DNA from 4 places in the Yersinia alsatica genome. Region 2 is predicted to be linked to each of the others. Evidence: predicted binding sites of a transcription regulator. Region 2 holds the regulator's gene; each other region holds the start of a gene.

Region 1 (4,217 bases), 2.3 Mb from region 2:
TCTGCTCATTGCCTTTCACCCGCCAGTCAGATTTAGAAACTGTCTATATTCCAATGAATATTATTGGCAATTTGTATGTTTCTAATGGCATGTCTGCGGGGAACACCGCTAACGAAGCCCGCGTGCAAGCATTGTCAGAAGTGTTTGAACGTTCGGTGAAAAATCGCATTATTGCCGAGTCCATCAGCTTGCCAGAAATCCCGGCTGAAGTGCTCAATCGCTATCCGGGTGTGGTAGAGGCTATTGCCAAGCTGGAAGAAGAAGGTTTCCCAATTCTCTCTTACGATGCTTCTTTAGGCGGCGCTTATCCGGTTATTTGTGTGGTGCTGTTTAACCCATCAAATGGCACCTGTTTTGCTTCGTTCGGCGCGCATCCAGACTTTGGTGTGGCCCTTGAACGTACGGTGACTGAGTTATTGCAAGGCCGCAGCCTGAAAGATCTGGATGTGTTTACTGCACCGACTTTTGATGACGAAGAAGTGGCTGAGCATACCAATCTGGAAACGCACTTTATCGATTCAAGCGGTCTGATCAGTTGGGACATGTTTAAAGAAGATGCCGACTATCCATTTGTCGACTGGAGCTTTAAAGGCACCACAGAAGAAGAGTTCGCAACCTTGATGGCTATCTTCAAGCAAGAAGATGCCGAAGTGTATATTGCTGATTATGAACACTTAGGGGTTTATGCTTGCCGTATTCTGGTGCCAGGAATGTCAGATATCTATCCTGCCGAAGACCTGCTGATGGCCAACAACACCATGGGTGTGCATCTGCGTGACACCATTCTGGCGCTACCAGACACTGAGTGGCAACCAGAGCAATATCTGGAACTCATTCAGAAGTTGGATGACGACGGTCTGGATGATTTTGCCCGTGTGCGCGAGCTGCTCGGTATCGCCTCCGGTAAAGATAACGGCTGGTATACCCTGCGTGTCGGTGAACTGAAATCCATGCTGGCATTAGCCGGTGGTGATCTGGAGCAAGCGCTGATCTGGGTGGAATGGACACAAGATTTCAACTCTTCGGTCTTCACCGCAAAACAGGCAAATTATTACCGTTGCCTGCAAACCTTGCTGCTGCTGACCCAAGAGCCAGATCGCGAACCAATGCAATATCACAGTGCCTTTGTGAAAATGTATGGTCAGGAAGCGGTAGATGCGGCATCTGCAGCATTAGCTGGTGAAGAGCGCTTTAATGGCCTGTTCAGTGTGGATGAAGATTTGAAAGCTCTGCCAGCGCATCAGGCGCTGCTCGGTGCCTACGCCAAGTTACAAGCGGCTAAACGCCGTTATTGGACTAAAGGCGCATAAGCTCCATCAGGTAAAGCGGCAAATGTCGCTTTACCTCTTTTTATGTTTTAGTTTTTACGCCTTGATTCTGCCCTTCTATTTATTACTGCAATTATTCCTGACGAAAATAAATACAAATCACCAGAGACAATAATTGTTTTTGTCATAAAAAAACGTTATTTTCTGACGCCACTTCGGGTAAAAAACAGCACCTTTAAACAAACATTATTTGTTCACCAGATAAAATAGACAAAGAGGTGAATAAATAGTTAATTTTTAATGACGGTAAATAATAAAAATAGCTACAAACACTCTTTTTACTTAACGTTCTCAACGGCTTTAAAACAGGTCGCTCAAAATTTTTTGTAAATCTTAAAATATTTTTTCATATTAAAAATCAAATAGTTAACCTCATTAAGCACACATTTTGTGGTGTTTTAGAGCCAACTAAACTCGCGCAATATGATCCACATCAATTTTCACGCTATACTGCTTTGCTAGTATCTCGTTGTGCTTTATTAACCCTTAAGAGAGAGTTAGTGTGAAAGCTGACAACCCCTTCGATGCATTATTACCTGCGGCAATGGCTAAAGTAGCCGAAGATGCCGGTGTCTATAAAGCCACCAAGCATCCGCTAAAAACCTTTTATTTAGCGATTACTGCTGGTGTGTTTATTTCAATTGCGTTTGTTTTTTATATTACAGCGACTACCGGAACTGCAGGCGTGCCTTTCGGCTTTGCCAAGTTAGTAGGTGGTATTTGTTTCTCCCTGGGGCTAATGTTAGTGGTGGTATGTGGCGGTGACCTTTTCACTTCTACCGTGCTCACAACTGTCGCCAAAGCCAGTGGCCGTATTACTTGGCGTCAACTGGGTTGTAACTGGGTTAATGTCTATGTTGGGAACCTGGTCGGTGCGCTATTCTTTGTGTGCCTTATTTGGTTCGCAGGCCAATATACTGTGGCAAATGGTCAATGGGGTTTGAATGTTTTACAAACCGCCGACCACAAATTGCACCATACTTTTATTGAAGCAGTATGTTTGGGTATTTTGGCTAACTTAATGGTCTGCCTGGCGGTTTGGATGAGTTACTCCGGCCGTACCATAATGGACAAGATGTTCGCGATGATTTTACCGGTGGGAATGTTTGTTGCCAGCGGCTTTGAGCATAGCATCGCAAATATGTTTATGATCCCTATGGGTATTGTGATTAAAAACTTCGCTTCGCCTGAGTTTTGGCAATCCATAGGAGCAGCACCTGAGCAATTTGCTCACTTAACCGTAAGTAACTTTATTATTGATAACCTGATCCCAGTCACTATCGGTAACATCATTGGTGGCGGATTATTGGTAGGTTTGACTTACTGGGTAATTTATCTGCGCGGTGACCAGCAGCACTAAGTGTGGCCGCACACGGTTTTCGAAGAAATTCACATTAAAAGGTAGATGCATTATGACCGAACTTAATGAAAAATTGGCCAAAGCATGGCAAGGTTTTACCAAAGGTGATTGGCAGAACGAAGTAAACGTTCGTGACTTCATCCAGAAAAACTACACTCCTTATGAAGGCGATGAGTCCTTCCTTGCCAGCTCTACCGAAGCGACCGACAAGCTGTGGGCGCAAGTTATGGAAGGTATCAAACTGGAAAACCGCACCCATGCGCCAGTTGATTTCGATACCGACGTAGCAGCGACCATCACCTCCCATGATGCTGGCTACATCAACAAAGATCTGGAAACCATCGTTGGTTTGCAGACTGAAAAACCATTGAAACGTGCCCTGATCCCATTCGGCGGCATCAAAATGGTAGAAGGCTCTTGCAAAGTTTACGGCCGTGAACTTGACCCGCAACTGAAAAAAGTCTTCACCGACTACCGTAAAACACACAACCAAGGTGTGTTCGACGTTTATACCAAAGATATCCTGAACTGCCGTAAATCTGGGGTACTGACTGGTTTGCCAGATGCTTATGGCCGTGGCCGTATCATCGGTGACTATCGTCGCGTAGCCGTTTACGGTATCGACTACCTGATGAAAGACAAACTGGCTCAGTTCAACTCTCTGCAGGATGATCTGGAAAACGGTAAAGACCTGGAAATGACTATCCAGCTGCGCGAAGAAATTGCTGAACAGCATCGTGCTCTGGGTCAGATCAAAGAAATGGCAGCCAAATATGGTTGTGATATCTCCGGTCCTGCGACTAATGCCCGTGAAGCTGTACAGTGGACTTACTTCGGCTATCTGGCTGCGGTTAAATCCCAGAACGGCGCTGCAATGTCCTTCGGTCGTGTTTCTACCTTCCTTGACGTTTACATCGAACGTGACATGAAAGAAGGTAAACTGACTGAAATCGAAGCTCAGGAACTGATTGACCATTTGGTTATGAAACTGCGTATGGTTCGCTTCCTGCGTACTCCTGAATACGATGAGCTGTTCTCTGGTGACCCAATCTGGGCAACTGAGTCCCTGGCTGGTATGGGCGTTGATGGTCGTACTCTGGTCACTAAAACCAGCTTCCGCTTCCTGAACACCCTGTACACCATGGGGCCGTCTCCAGAGCCGAACATGACTATTCTGTGGTCAGAAAAACTGCCACTGAACTTCAAAAAATATGCAGCTAAAGTGTCTATCGATACTTCATCTGTACAGTACGAAAACGATGATCTGATGCGCCCTGACTTCAACAACGATGACTATGCCATCGCTTGTTGTGTTAGCCCGATGATTGTTGGTAAACAAATGCAGTTCTTCGGTGCCCGTGCCAACTTGGCGAAAACCATGTTGTATGCAATCAACGGCGGCGTTGACGAAAAACTGAAAATTCAGGTTGGCCCGAAAGAAGCGCCAATGATGGATGACGTGCTGGACTATGACAAAGTCATGGAACGCATGGACCACTTTATGGATTGGCTGGCTAAACAATACGTTA
Region 2 (4,217 bases):
TTGCCGCTGGATCTGGCGCAGTTAAAAGGATTGCGGCGAATCAGAGATTTCGATGATGTCATTACAGCTAAAATACATGGTTTTAATGATGCAGTGGATTACTATCGCCGTTGCAGCGCGCTGCCGTTATTGCCGCAAATTACCACCCCATTACTGATCATTCACGCCAAAGATGACCCATTCATGACGGCCGAGGTTATCCCCAATCTCCGCGAATTACCGGCCAATATTGATTATCAGTTAACCGAGCATGGCGGCCATGTCGGTTTTGTCGGCGGCTCATTAAAACACCCACAAATGTGGCTGGAACAACGTATTCCAGCCTGGCTTTCCCCTTATCTGGAGCAGCAGTCATGATGATCCCTTGGCAGCAAATCGACAGTGAAACACTGGACAGTTTGCTGGAAGCTTTTGTCCTACGTGAAGGTACTGACTACGGTGAACACGAGCGCTCATTGGCGCAGAAAGTCGAAGATGTTCGCCGCCAGTTGGTCAGTGGTGAAGCGGTATTAGTGTGGTCTGAGTTACACGAAACCATCAATATTATGCCGCGCGGCGCATTTCGTGCTGGAGCAGAAGAGTCCCAATAGCCCTTGCCTTGTCACGCGAGCCTTTAAGTAAAATCAGAGTGACAAGCCGGAGACTTTGCCCTAAAAATAACCATTAACCATAAAAAAACAGGCAATTTCAGCCCGTCCACTGAGTTAACTAACCCCATGGAGTTACAGCTAATATGTCAACTAAACATCCGGTTATAGCCGTTACCGGCTCAAGTGGCGCAGGGACGACAACCACCAGCCTGGCGTTTCGCAAGATTTTTCAGCAATTGAATATCCGCGCGGCGCAAATTGAAGGTGACAGCTTCCATCGCTACACCCGCCCCGAAATGGATGCCGCTATCCGTAAGGCCCGGGATCAAGGTCGGCATATTAGCTATTTTGGCCCAGAGGCCAATGATTTTGGTCAGTTAGAAGAGAGTGTTTCGCAATATGGCGCGTTGGGTACCGGACGCTCACGTAAGTATTTGCACACCTATGATGAAGCGGTGCCCTATAACCAGATTCCCGGCACTTTCACCCCGTGGGAGGCCCTGCCAGAACCCACCGACGTGCTGTTTTATGAAGGTCTGCACGGCGGTGTCGTGACCGAGCATCATGATGTGGCGAAACATGTGGATTTACTGGTCGGCGTGGTGCCAATAGTCAATCTGGAGTGGATTCAAAAACTGGTGCGGGATACTGGCGAACGTGGTCATTCTCGTGAGGCGGTGATGGATTCGGTGGTGCGCTCCATGGACGACTATATCAATTACATTACGCCCCAATTCTCGCGTACCCATATTAACTTCCAGCGCGTGCCCACTGTCGACACTTCCAACCCTTTTGCCGCCAAAGCAATCCCATCGCTGGATGAAAGCTTCGTTGTTATTCATTTTAGAGGCTTGGATCAAATCGATTTCCCTTACTTGCTGGCAATGCTGCAAGGGTCGTTTATATCAAATATCAATACGTTGGTGGTGCCCGGCGGCAAGATGGGGCTGGCAATGGAGCTGATCATGGCTCCGCTGGTTCAGCAACTGTTGGAAGGTAAGAAAATTATTTAATCTTCTACGTACTTGAAGTGGCAACCAATATCTCCGCAGCTTCAAGTACGTAGAGTTTGCTTACGCGATTTCGCGGATTTCAAAACTGTGGGTAATCTTGGCCGCTTTCCCCAACATCAAAGAAACCGAGCAATATTTTTCAGCTGACAGCTCAACCGCCCGCTCAACAATTTTGTCGGTCAAACCTTTGCCACTGACAATAAAGTGCAGGTTGATTTGCGTAAACAAGCGCGGAGCCTCTTCCCGGCGCTGTGAAGTTAACGTCACTTCGCAATCGCGCACATCGTTACGCCCTTTTTGCAAAATAGACACGACATCAATGGCACTACAGCCGCCTGCTGACATTAATAGCATTTCCATTGGGCTTGGTGCTTTGTCTCCGGCATTACCATCCATCAAAACTTGATGACCTGATGCGGATTCACCCAAAAATGTCAGTCCTTCAACCCACTTTACACGTGCCTGCATAACTCTTGCTCCCGGTTAAATTTTCTGATTCAGACTACCCTTTCATTTACAAACTGGCAATGTAACCCGATGTTCATCATGCTGAAGCGATACAACACAAGACAGTAGCTTCATCCTGTGCTACAAACAGAACCGAAAGTGTTGTTTCTAGAATTAAATGGGGTAGTGATCAATACTCAGTGAAGGGTTTCTATCCGGTACGTATCTTGGCTATACCTTTCGGCAGTTGAGCAAATTAATATGCTAAGAGAAAGTGTATTTTATAAGCACGCCGTGCAGGGAACTCTGAGCCCTGTTAAGTTAGGCAGCGATAACAACAGAGGATAACAGCGAATGGTTCTCGGCAAGCCACAAACAGACCCGACTCTCGAATGGTTCCTGTCTCATTGCCATATCCACAAATATCCATCGAAGAGTACGCTAATTCACCAAGGTGAAAAGGCCGAAACGCTTTACTACATCGTGAAAGGCTCCGTTGCGGTGCTTATCAAAGATGAAGAAGGTAAAGAGATGATTCTCTCCTATCTAAACCAAGGGGATTTCATCGGCGAGCTTGGATTATTTGAAGAAGGCCAAGAACGTAGTGCCTGGGTCAGAGCAAAAACCGCCTGTGAAGTGGCTGAAATTTCTTACAAAAAATTCCGTCAGCTGATTCAGGTAAATCCAGATATCTTGATGCGCCTGTCTTCACAAATGGCGAGCCGCCTACAAATTACATCAGAGAAAGTGGGTAACCTCGCCTTCCTTGATGTAACTGGGCGCATTGCACAAACGCTGCTTAATCTGGCAAAACAACCTGATGCCATGACCCACCCAGATGGGATGCAGATTAAAATTACCCGCCAGGAAATTGGTCAAATAGTTGGCTGCTCCCGCGAAACTGTGGGGCGCATACTAAAAATGCTGGAAGATCAAAACCTGATCTCCGCACACGGTAAAACGATTGTCGTTTACGGCACCCGTTAATTCCCCATAAACCAGTGCCGATTACCCTCGGCACTGGTTTTCTTCGCTTGTGTGATTAATAAATTTCTGGGGCCTACATGAAGTGGCAACGGCTTATTTATCATCCTGAAGTTAACTATGCACTCCGCCAAACATTGGTTCTCTGCCTGCCCGCAGCATTGGGCTTTGCCATTGGCGATTTGCGGCTGGGATTAATGTTCTCCCTGATACCCGCATGCTGCAATATTGCCGCGCTAGATACTCCACACCAACATTTTTTCCGACGCCTGATTATTGGCGGCACCATTTTTACCCTGAGTAGCTTCCTAACCCAGCAGTTGCTGATGTGGGATATTCCGTTACCTTGGGTGATGTTGGGGTTGGCGCTCACTCTCGGAGTCTCTGGTGCTATTAGCCCGCTCAATGGCCGCATGTTACCTGCCGCACTGATCGCCGCCATATTCAGCCTCAGCATGGTAGGGCGCGCACCTATTTGGCAGGCACCATTGATGTGTGCGGTGGGGACCCTCTGGTACGGTGGTTTTACCTGGATCTGGTTCCGGCTCTGTAAAGACCAACCCATCCGCGAGCCTCTGAGCCAGCTTTATCGTTTACTGGCTGATTATTGCGATGCTAAATACAGTTTGTTTGACCAGCATCTTGAGCCAGAAAAAGCCATGCCGCCATTGCTCGACAGGCAACAAGCTATAATGGATAAAATTAATCAGCTTTATCAACAATTTAACTTGTTATCGAATGCCACTAAAACTGAGCAAAAGCGGCTAGTGGGCTTGTTCCAGATGGCACTCGATTTGCAGGAGCACATTACTGCGGCACTCAATCAGCCAGAAAAAGTGCAAGAGCTGATTGACCAGAGCCCGATAATTACGGTGCTTCACCGCAATATGGATAATATCTCGGCCCAGATGCGCACCATTGCCGACGATATTCTCTACCACCACCGCGCGAAAGAACATTTCAGTGCTGGCGATGCACTCGTCGAACTCGAAGAAATTGCCCAACAGCATCCAGACAATTCGGTTGCGCAATTCTGCTATTACCACATCAGCCATGTTACCCAGATCCTGAGTGACCGCCGTCCGCAATATGACCGCGACTTGATGGCCAGTCAGTTATCCCAACCTCTCTGGCCAGCATTCGTCAGCTATTTATCGTTTAAATCCAGTCCATTGCGCGATGC
Region 3 (4,217 bases), 1.9 Mb from region 2:
AATGTTTGCGCGGCAAATGCTTCATGCATATCGATAAGAGTCAGGTCAGCTAAGGTAATTCCAGCGCGATCCAGCGCCAGTGGCGTGGCATAAGATGGGCCTAACAGCATATCTTGCCAGACATCAATGGCAGAAAATGCAAAACTGCGCAGATAGCCCAGAGGCGGTAAACCCAACTCTTTGGCCCTTGATTCACTCATCATCATGACTGCGGCGGCACCATCAGTCAGTGGTGTGCTGTTCGCCGCCGTAACGCTGCCATGTTTGCGATCAAACGCGGGGCGTAATTTGGCATATTGCGCCATTGTGGAGTCTTTACGAATATTGTTATCTTCGACGATAGTCTCACGATAAGGTGGAATATAGGCAGTCATTACCTCATCTTGCAATAACCCCTGCTGCCAGGCTTGCGCCGCCATTTGATGGGAACGCAGTGCTAAAGCATCTTGATCCTCACGGCTGATACCATAGGTTTTTGCCATCTGCTCCGCGGTATCGCCCATGCGCAGACCGGTTGAGTATTCGGCTACCGCGGGCGCAACAGGGAGTAAATCGCGCAATTTCAACCGACTGAATAACTTCAATCGCTGGGATAACGTGCGAGCTTTGTTCACGTCAACCAAGGTTCGCGCCAGTGCTTTACTGACGCCAATGGGCAAGACGGAAGAAGAGTCAGCGCCGCCGGCGATCACCACAGTCACCGAACCGGCAATAATACTTTCCGCGACATTGGCTACGGCCTGAAAGCTGGTCGCACATGCGCGGGAGACACTGTAAGCATCGGTATGCACACTCATGCCGGTTCCCAGCACGATTTCGCGGGCTATATTGGGTGCTTCAGGCATTTGTACCACCTGACCAAACACCAGTTGGTCAATTAATTCAGGAGCAACACCACTTCTGGCCAATAACTCACTGACCACAATTTTGCCCAAATCGACAGCGGGCACGCCATGATAAGCAGTTGCCTGCTTGGCAAAAGGGGTCCGCAGGCCGCTTACGATTGCAATGCGATCGCCCTGACGCGTCACTAGCGGTAATGGCTTACTCATAAACGCTCCTGATAAATAAAATGGCTTCTATTAAAGCATAACAAATAACAGGTCAGACCTGATCTAATGATTGTTAACCAAACATTTACATTTGGTAAACCTATAGAGCAGGAAAGTGAGAGCAGGAGCAACTTTTAAGAATAAAAAAAATGGGCGGCAGAGTTGAAGAGTGAAGAACCGGTGTGGGGATGATTAATCTAAGGTAATAAATTTACAGAGGAAATAGTACCAAAAGAAACGCGAAGCAAAAAGCTCCGCGTTTGATAGTGATTTAGCTTACCTGAGTAACTCAACAGCAAGGCGCAAATTAACGCAGACCTAACTGGAAAATCATGGTCTCTGCCTGGCAAGCAAAGGTGAAATCGATAGTCAGGCGTACACCGCCTTCAGTTTCTTCCAGCTTATGTTCGATAAGGCAAGGTTCGGACTCAACAGCGCGCGCTTTTTCAGTCAGCATTTTCAGCATGGCTTCAGCTTCAGCACGATTTTCGAATACGCAACTGTAGGATGCGGTGCAGTCAGTATTGTCCATGACGGTGCCAACATCTACACAACAGCAAGCCGCAGTTTCTTCAGCACTACAGCGATTAATTGCATCTGACATCTTCAATTCTCCTCAACGGATATTTCAAAATAGGTGCAAATTGCCTATCTGGTAGCGCAAACAGCACAAAAATAAGACATAAAACAAAAATAATTTCTCTACCCCTTATTTTACTCTCGTCGGTCACTTGGAACTAGAACTTACTGTTTAAAGGCCTATTAAGTGATGGAAATCACAGTCAAATTGATTGTTCGCTCATCAATATTGTATCAATTGCTATTAAATTGTGAGTTTTTTGTTAACTACGTCTATTTTTTGCAATCAAAACTGAACAATTTCTAAAACATGCTTGCAACACTGATACAGGTCGGACCTATACTTCAGCCACTGGTCTGCTTTGTCTGACCGATAACGGACCCTACAATCCCGCATTCTCTTGTTACGGTATGTAACATTAATTAAAACAATGAGGTTTTGGTCATGAACCAGAAAAACCTGTTTACCCGATCAGCTCTGGCAGCTGCAGTAGCATTAATTTCATCAAACGTTTCTGCGGCCGGTTTTCAGCTGAATGAATATTCAGCAGCTGCATTGGGCCGCTCTTTCTCTGGTGAAGGCGCTGTTGCTGACAATGCTTCTGTTGGTAGCCGCAACCCCGCCGCAATGACTATGTTCGACCGCCCGTCTTTCTCTGGTGGCTTCGTCTATGTCGATCCAAACGTTGATATCAGTGGAACATCTCCCGTTAGCGGGAGAAGTACTAGTGCCAAGAACATCGCGCCATCAGAGTGGATTCCCAATATCCACTTTATTATGCCGCTGAATGAGCAATGGGCAATTGGTGCTTCTGGTACCTCAAACTACGGTTTGGCGACCGAGTTTAATGACGACTATATTGCGGGTTCTTTGGGTGGTGAGACTGATCTGAAAACCGCTAACCTGAATCTGAGCACTGCTTATCGTCTGAATGAAAACTTCAGCTTCGGTCTGGGCTTTAATGCTGTTTATGCTGATGCGAAAATTATACGACATATCGGTGAAGCCGGTCGTGGGGTTATACCAAACAGCACCGAAGTCACCCGTATGGAAGGGACCAAGTGGGGCTATGGTTGGAATGCCGGTGTCCTGTATGAAGTGGATAAAGAAAACCGTTACAGCTTCACTTACCGTTCAAAAGTAAAAATCGACTTTGATGGTGACTTCAGCAGCCAACTGCCACCACCAAGCGGTACCGGTGGCACAGTTATTCCAGGTGCGTTGACCCTGAATCTGCCAGAAGTATGGGAAGTGTCCGGCTACAACCGCGTGGCACCACAGTGGGCGATTCACTACAGCATGGCCTACACCAGTTGGAGTCAGTTTAAAGAGCTGAAAGCCACCGGAACCAACGGCCAAACACTGTTCGAGAAGCAAGAAGGCTTCAAAGACGCTTACCGTATCGCGTTGGGTACCACCTATTATTATGATGATAACTGGACATTCCGTACCGGTATCGCCTTCGATGATAGCCCGGTTCCTGCGGATAACCGTACCATCTCAATCCCAGACCAAGACCGTTTCTGGATCAGTGCTGGTACCACTTACGCCTTCAACAAAGATGCCTCTGTTGACGTTGGTATTTCCTATATGCACGGCCAGAACGTTCATATTACTGAAAAAACCCCAGCAGCATTGGGTGGTACGACCTATGAGTTCGACTCTAAAGGGACTGCACTGCTGTACGGCGTGAACTTCAACTACGCGTTCTAATCACCAGTTTGGCAAGACTTTTGCCCACAAAAAAAGCGCCTTGCGGCGCTTTTTTTATATGGCTATCGGAGGTCAACTATCAGTTAGCTGAATCGATGCTTTCCAAATCGCCTTGTATGGCTTGAGCATTGGAATTCACTTCTGGTTTCAGCTGACCGCCGCTTGCCAGGAAGTCATTACGTTGGAAGTAAGCCTCGCGCACCATCAGATACGGGTCAGAAGAGTTACGTAACAAACCATCGGAATCCAACAGCTGTGCACGGGTTTCAACCCCTTCAAGCGCCCATTTACCTGCTGACATCCAGAAGGTCAGATAGCTCAACACTGGATAGACGTAATCAGCCGCATTACCCCCATCTTCACGAATCGTAAAGCTGCCATAAGCAGGTAGAACCACATATGGCCCGTAGCCCACATTATAGTGACCAAGTGTAGAACCAAAACGATGAGGAACTTGCTTCGCCAGTTTCGGGTTCGCCATGCTGGCCACATCAATTAACCCCCCCATCCCCAGAATCGTGTTCAGGAAGAAACGGTTAAAGTGCTTCATCGCATTGTACGGGTCACCCACCAAGAAGCTGTTAAGCATGCTGGCCGGCTCTTCAAGGTTACTTAAGAAGTTGCTCGTCCCATTACGTGCTGGCTGTGGCACGTAATCGCGCCAGACAACCGCAACCGGGCGCACAATATAAGGGTCAAGAACCTCATAGTTGAAATTGAACATTGCCCGGTTAAAACCTTCCAGTGGATCTGAGCGGCCCTGCTCCATGTGATCCGGTGAGCTACTGGCGCACCCTACTAACAGTACGGTTGCAAAAGTTAGCCCAATCAGGCGGTAGTTCATATTTTTCTCCATGAAATTCTTTCCAGTC
Region 4 (4,217 bases), 920 kb from region 2:
CGGGAAGATTCCATCATCAAATAGCTGCGCATCCCATTGAGCGCGGTGGTATTTTTAACTAAATCATTCCAGGCACGGTCAATATCCGTTTTTTCGGCCTGATGTATGCACAGCTGCAACAGCTGGTATTGATCCACCAAGACTTTATCCACCAGCCGATCAATATCCTGCTTGATTGATCGCGGTGAAAACAGCAGATCAGCCATGACCGCACAGACGATCCCCAGCACAATCTCACTACAGCGCTCAACGGCGAATTGGGGCGTTAGCAGCGGAGTTTCACCGGTCGTCACAATGATGATAAGGGCGGTATACCCAGCTAAACCAAAGGCATAAGAGTTTTCCACACGCACTAATGATGAGATCCACGTGCAAACCCCAGCCCATAAGCAGCAGAGCATCAGCGTCAATACCGGTGCTCTGATGGTCAGAACAATGATAATCAAGCCGCCAATGCAGCCGATAAATGTTCCGATAATACGCAACCAGCCACGATGGCGAATTGCGCCGGAGAAAGGCTCACCACCCGCCGCAAAAGCCGGGCCTGCAGCGACAATCGCCGCCGTTAGCACTGACCAACGCGGCGTTTCCAATTGCAAGTGAAAGCCCAGAAACAGTGCGGCCACAATGGCAAAACTGAGCTTAAAAGCAAAGCGCAGGCGAATGAAAGTCGGGCTGCTCATCTTAGCCAAACTCGCGCAGACGATGCATCAGCTTAACAATTGGCGATGCCTGGTTGGGATCGCGATCATTCGATCCGGTGATAACCACCGTTGCAGTCGTCCCTGCCGGGTAAGGATGCTGTTGATCCTCATCATCCAGACGGATTTTCACCGGCACACGCTGCGCCAGACGTACCCACTCCAGATTATTATCAATGGTCGCCAGCCCTTTGCTATCAACACTGCTGCTGCTGTTGGTGACCCCCGCAGAGATACTGTCGACGGTACCATGCAGAATACGGTTACTGCCGAGTGGGGTAATTTCTGCCCGATGCCCCGGTTTAACCCCTTCCAGCTTGGTTTCTTCCAGATAGGCTAAAATATAAAAAGTATCTTTTTTCACCAAGGCGACCGCTGTAGCGCCGCGATTAATAAATTCCCCAGCATGAACATTCAGGTTGGTCACCCAGCCTTCTGCGGGCGCGCGTACTACAGTTCGCTCCAGATCAAGCTGGGCTAAATCACGCACCGCGATAGCTTTTGCCAGTTGATGACGGACGGTTTGCAGCACATTGCTAGATTGGTCAATCTCTTCTTGTGACAGTGCCTGAACCCCTAAACGTTGACGCCGACCCGACTCACGCTGTTTCTCAGCAGCCAGTGTTTGGTAATAGGCAACATCAGCTTGCGCTTCGGCCAGAGCCTGTTCATAGCGCGGCTGGTCAATGACAAACAGGATTTGGCCTTTCTGCACCAATTGGTTGTCCTTAACCGGGACATCGGTCAGCAAGCCGCTGACGTCCGGTGCAATAGCAACGACATCTGCGGTAAATTTAGCATCACGGGTCCAGGGTGATTCAGTGTAAAAGGCCCAGACCTTGAAGACAGCAACAATAGCCAGTAAAACCACCAATAAGGTGATGCCGATGCGGATTATTTTTAATGAAAAAGTACTCACGGCGACCTCAGGAAAAAAGACGAGATATTAAGTAAAAAAGACAACCGTACAATGCGGTATTAAAGAGCGCTGGATGCCAGACAAACTCATAAATACCCGTGGGTTGTAACATGCGACGCAGGACAAAAAAAAGGGCCAGCGAGAGCAGCAGCTCAACAAATATCGGTGGAAAAGAGAGGCCGAAAATCACCATCACCGGAAGCAAACTCATTTTTAAATCCTTTCTGTTGTGGGGTGTCGGTGAATACGCCCAAATGAATAATCTGACAGTTAACTGAAATACATCCAACTACAATAGCCACGGCTAAAAGCACCAGCCATAAGACTGACTTATAGGTTAAACTTGGTTGATTATTATGGCTGTAGCTTGCCATGAGATGAGGCAACACTTCGGCTACGTGGTTTTCAAGCTTCGGACTCTTCTCCCGACAGCAGTATATTAGCCTGCTTATTATCAAGTTATCTACAATGTGTGATCTAAATCACTTTTAAGCCAGAGTTAACAATCCCTCTCGCTAACAGTCCATATAGAGCAAACCATGGAAAGATTAAAACGAATGTCAGTCTTTGCCAAAGTCGTTGAGTGCGGTTCCTTTACCGGCGCAGCACGGCAGTTGGCCATGAGTGTGTCGTCGATAAGTCAGACAGTGTCAAAGCTGGAAACAGAGCTGAATGTTAAGCTGCTTAACCGCAGTACCCGGCGCATTGGTTTAACCGAGGCTGGCCGCATTTACTATCAGGGCTGCCGGCGCATGCTGCAGGAAGTGCAGGAAGTCCACGAACAACTGTATGCATTTAACAATACCCCGACAGGAACGCTGCGGATTGGCTGCTCATCGACTATGGCGCAAAATGTGCTCGCCACCATGACCGCGGAGATGCTGAAAGAATACCCTGGGCTGTCGGTTAATTTGGTCACCGGTATACCGGCACCGGACCTGATTGCGGATGGTTTGGATGTGGTGATTCGGGTCGGAGCTTTACAGGATTCAGGGCTGTTTTCTCGCCGCCTGGGTTCCATGCCAATGGTGGTGTGTGCCGCCAAATCCTATCTGGCACAGTACGGCACGCCGGAGAAACCCTCGGATATGGTCAATTTCTCGTGGCTGGAATACAGTGTCAGGCCGGACAGTAATTTTGAATTGATTGCGCCGGAAGGTATTACCACACAGATATCCCCGCAGGGCCGTTTTGTGACCAATGATTCGCAAACCATGATCCGTTGGCTCAACGCTGGCGCGGGTATTGCCTATGCGCCGTTAATGTGGGTGATTGAGGAGATAAAACGCGGTGAAGTGGAAGTGCTTTTCAAAAAATATCATTCTGACCCCCGCCCGGTTTATGCACTGTATACCGAGAAAGACAAAATGCCGCTTAAAGTCCAAGTCTGTATCGACTATTTAACCGAATACTTTAAGCGGGTTGCTGAGGTATATCAGGGCTACCGATAACATGAGCATAGTTATTGGGTGCCCAGTTAGACTTAAACTGAGCACCAAACATGCTGTATTTCTTCTTACGCGGTGCCGCCCACGGTCAGATTATCCAGTTTCAGGGTAGGCTGGCCCACGCCCACCGGCAGGCTTTGACCTTCTTTGCCACAGACGCCAACACCCTTATCCAGCGCCAGATCGTTGCCGACCATGGAAATCTGCTGCATAGCTTCAATACCCGAGCCAATCAAAGTGGCCCCTTTCACCGCATGGGTGATTTTGCCTTTTTCGATTAAGTAAGCTTCAGAAGTCGAGAAGACAAACTTGCCGGAGGTAATATCCACCTGACCACCGCCAAAATTAGGCGCGTAAAGGCCATATTCCACACTGGCGATGATCTCTTCTGGCGTGGATTTACCGGCCAGCATATAAGTGTTCGTCATACGCGGCATTGGCAGATGCGCATAGGATTCACGGCGGCCATTACCGGTTGGCGCAACCCCCATCAAGCGAGCATTGAGCTTATCCTGCATATAACCTTTCAGAATACCGTTTTCAATCAGCACGTTATATTGGCCGGGTACCCCTTCATCGTCGATGGCAAGAGAGCCACGGCGACCTTGCATGGTGCCGTCATCAACCACGGTACACAGCTCAGAAGCAACCAACTTACCCATTTGCCCGCTGAATACGGAGCTGCCACGGCGGTTGAAATCACCTTCCAGCCCATGACCAACAGCTTCGTGCAGCAACACGCCCGGCCAACCAGCACCTAACACCACTGGCATGGCACCTGCCGGTGCTGCAATGGCAGACAAATTCACTAATGCCATTCTGACGGCTTCATTAGCAAAATTATCGGCACGCACTTCACCGTCAACCACCTCAAGGAAGTAGTCATAACCGAAACGGCCACCACCACCACTGGCACCGCGTTCGCGCTTGCCGTTCTCTTCAACCAATACACTGACTGACAGGCGCACCAGTGGGCGCACATCTGCCGCCAGCGTACCGTCAGTGGCTGCGACTAGAATCTGCTCATAGACACCGGTCAGACTTGCGCTCACTTCCTGCACCCGCTTGTCGGCAGCACGAGCCACTTTGTCTACTCGGTGCAGCAGTGCAATTTTGTCTTCCCGAGAGAGACTTTGCAGTGGGTCGAGT

The links. The regulator CRP, encoded in region 2, controls carbon source genes, mostly activating them, when cyclic AMP is high. The targets are predictions, from matches to a motif close to ATGTGANNNNNNTCACAT.
Positions count from the first base shown of each region.
Region 1: a site for CRP is predicted at 1,750-1,767, ahead of focA (formate transporter FocA). Genes of this name have one in related genera too.
Region 3: a site for CRP is predicted at 1,817-1,834, ahead of N0H69_RS09890 (YfcZ/YiiS family protein). Genes of this name have one in related genera too.
Region 4: a site for CRP is predicted at 2,091-2,108, ahead of aaeR (HTH-type transcriptional activator AaeR). Genes of this name have one in related genera too.

Region 1 is NZ_CP104006.1:2,532,731-2,536,947, reverse strand. It holds gene ycaO (30S ribosomal protein S12 methylthiotransferase accessory factor YcaO) at 1-1,310, shown strand, start outside; gene focA (formate transporter FocA) at 1,831-2,688, shown strand; gene pflB (formate C-acetyltransferase) at 2,741-4,217, shown strand, end outside.
Region 2 is NZ_CP104006.1:274,586-278,802, reverse strand. It holds gene N0H69_RS01115 (hydrolase) at 1-357, shown strand, start outside; gene N0H69_RS01110 (YheU family protein) at 354-590, shown strand; gene N0H69_RS01105 (phosphoribulokinase) at 734-1,603, shown strand; gene N0H69_RS01100 (OsmC family protein) at 1,664-2,071, opposite strand; gene crp (cAMP-activated global transcriptional regulator CRP) at 2,405-3,037, shown strand; gene N0H69_RS01090 (YccS/YhfK family putative transporter) at 3,115-4,217, shown strand, end outside.
Region 3 is NZ_CP104006.1:2,221,173-2,225,389, reverse strand. It holds gene fadI (acetyl-CoA C-acyltransferase FadI) at 1-1,052, opposite strand, end outside; gene N0H69_RS09890 (YfcZ/YiiS family protein) at 1,360-1,656, opposite strand; gene fadL (long-chain fatty acid transporter FadL) at 2,077-3,345, shown strand; gene mlaA (phospholipid-binding lipoprotein MlaA) at 3,425-4,189, opposite strand.
Region 4 is NZ_CP104006.1:1,195,824-1,200,040, reverse strand. It holds gene aaeB (p-hydroxybenzoic acid efflux pump subunit AaeB) at 1-683, opposite strand, end outside; gene aaeA (p-hydroxybenzoic acid efflux pump subunit AaeA) at 685-1,620, opposite strand; gene aaeX (p-hydroxybenzoic acid efflux pump operon protein AaeX) at 1,628-1,831, opposite strand; gene aaeR (HTH-type transcriptional activator AaeR) at 2,160-3,071, shown strand; gene tldD (metalloprotease TldD) at 3,137-4,217, opposite strand, start outside.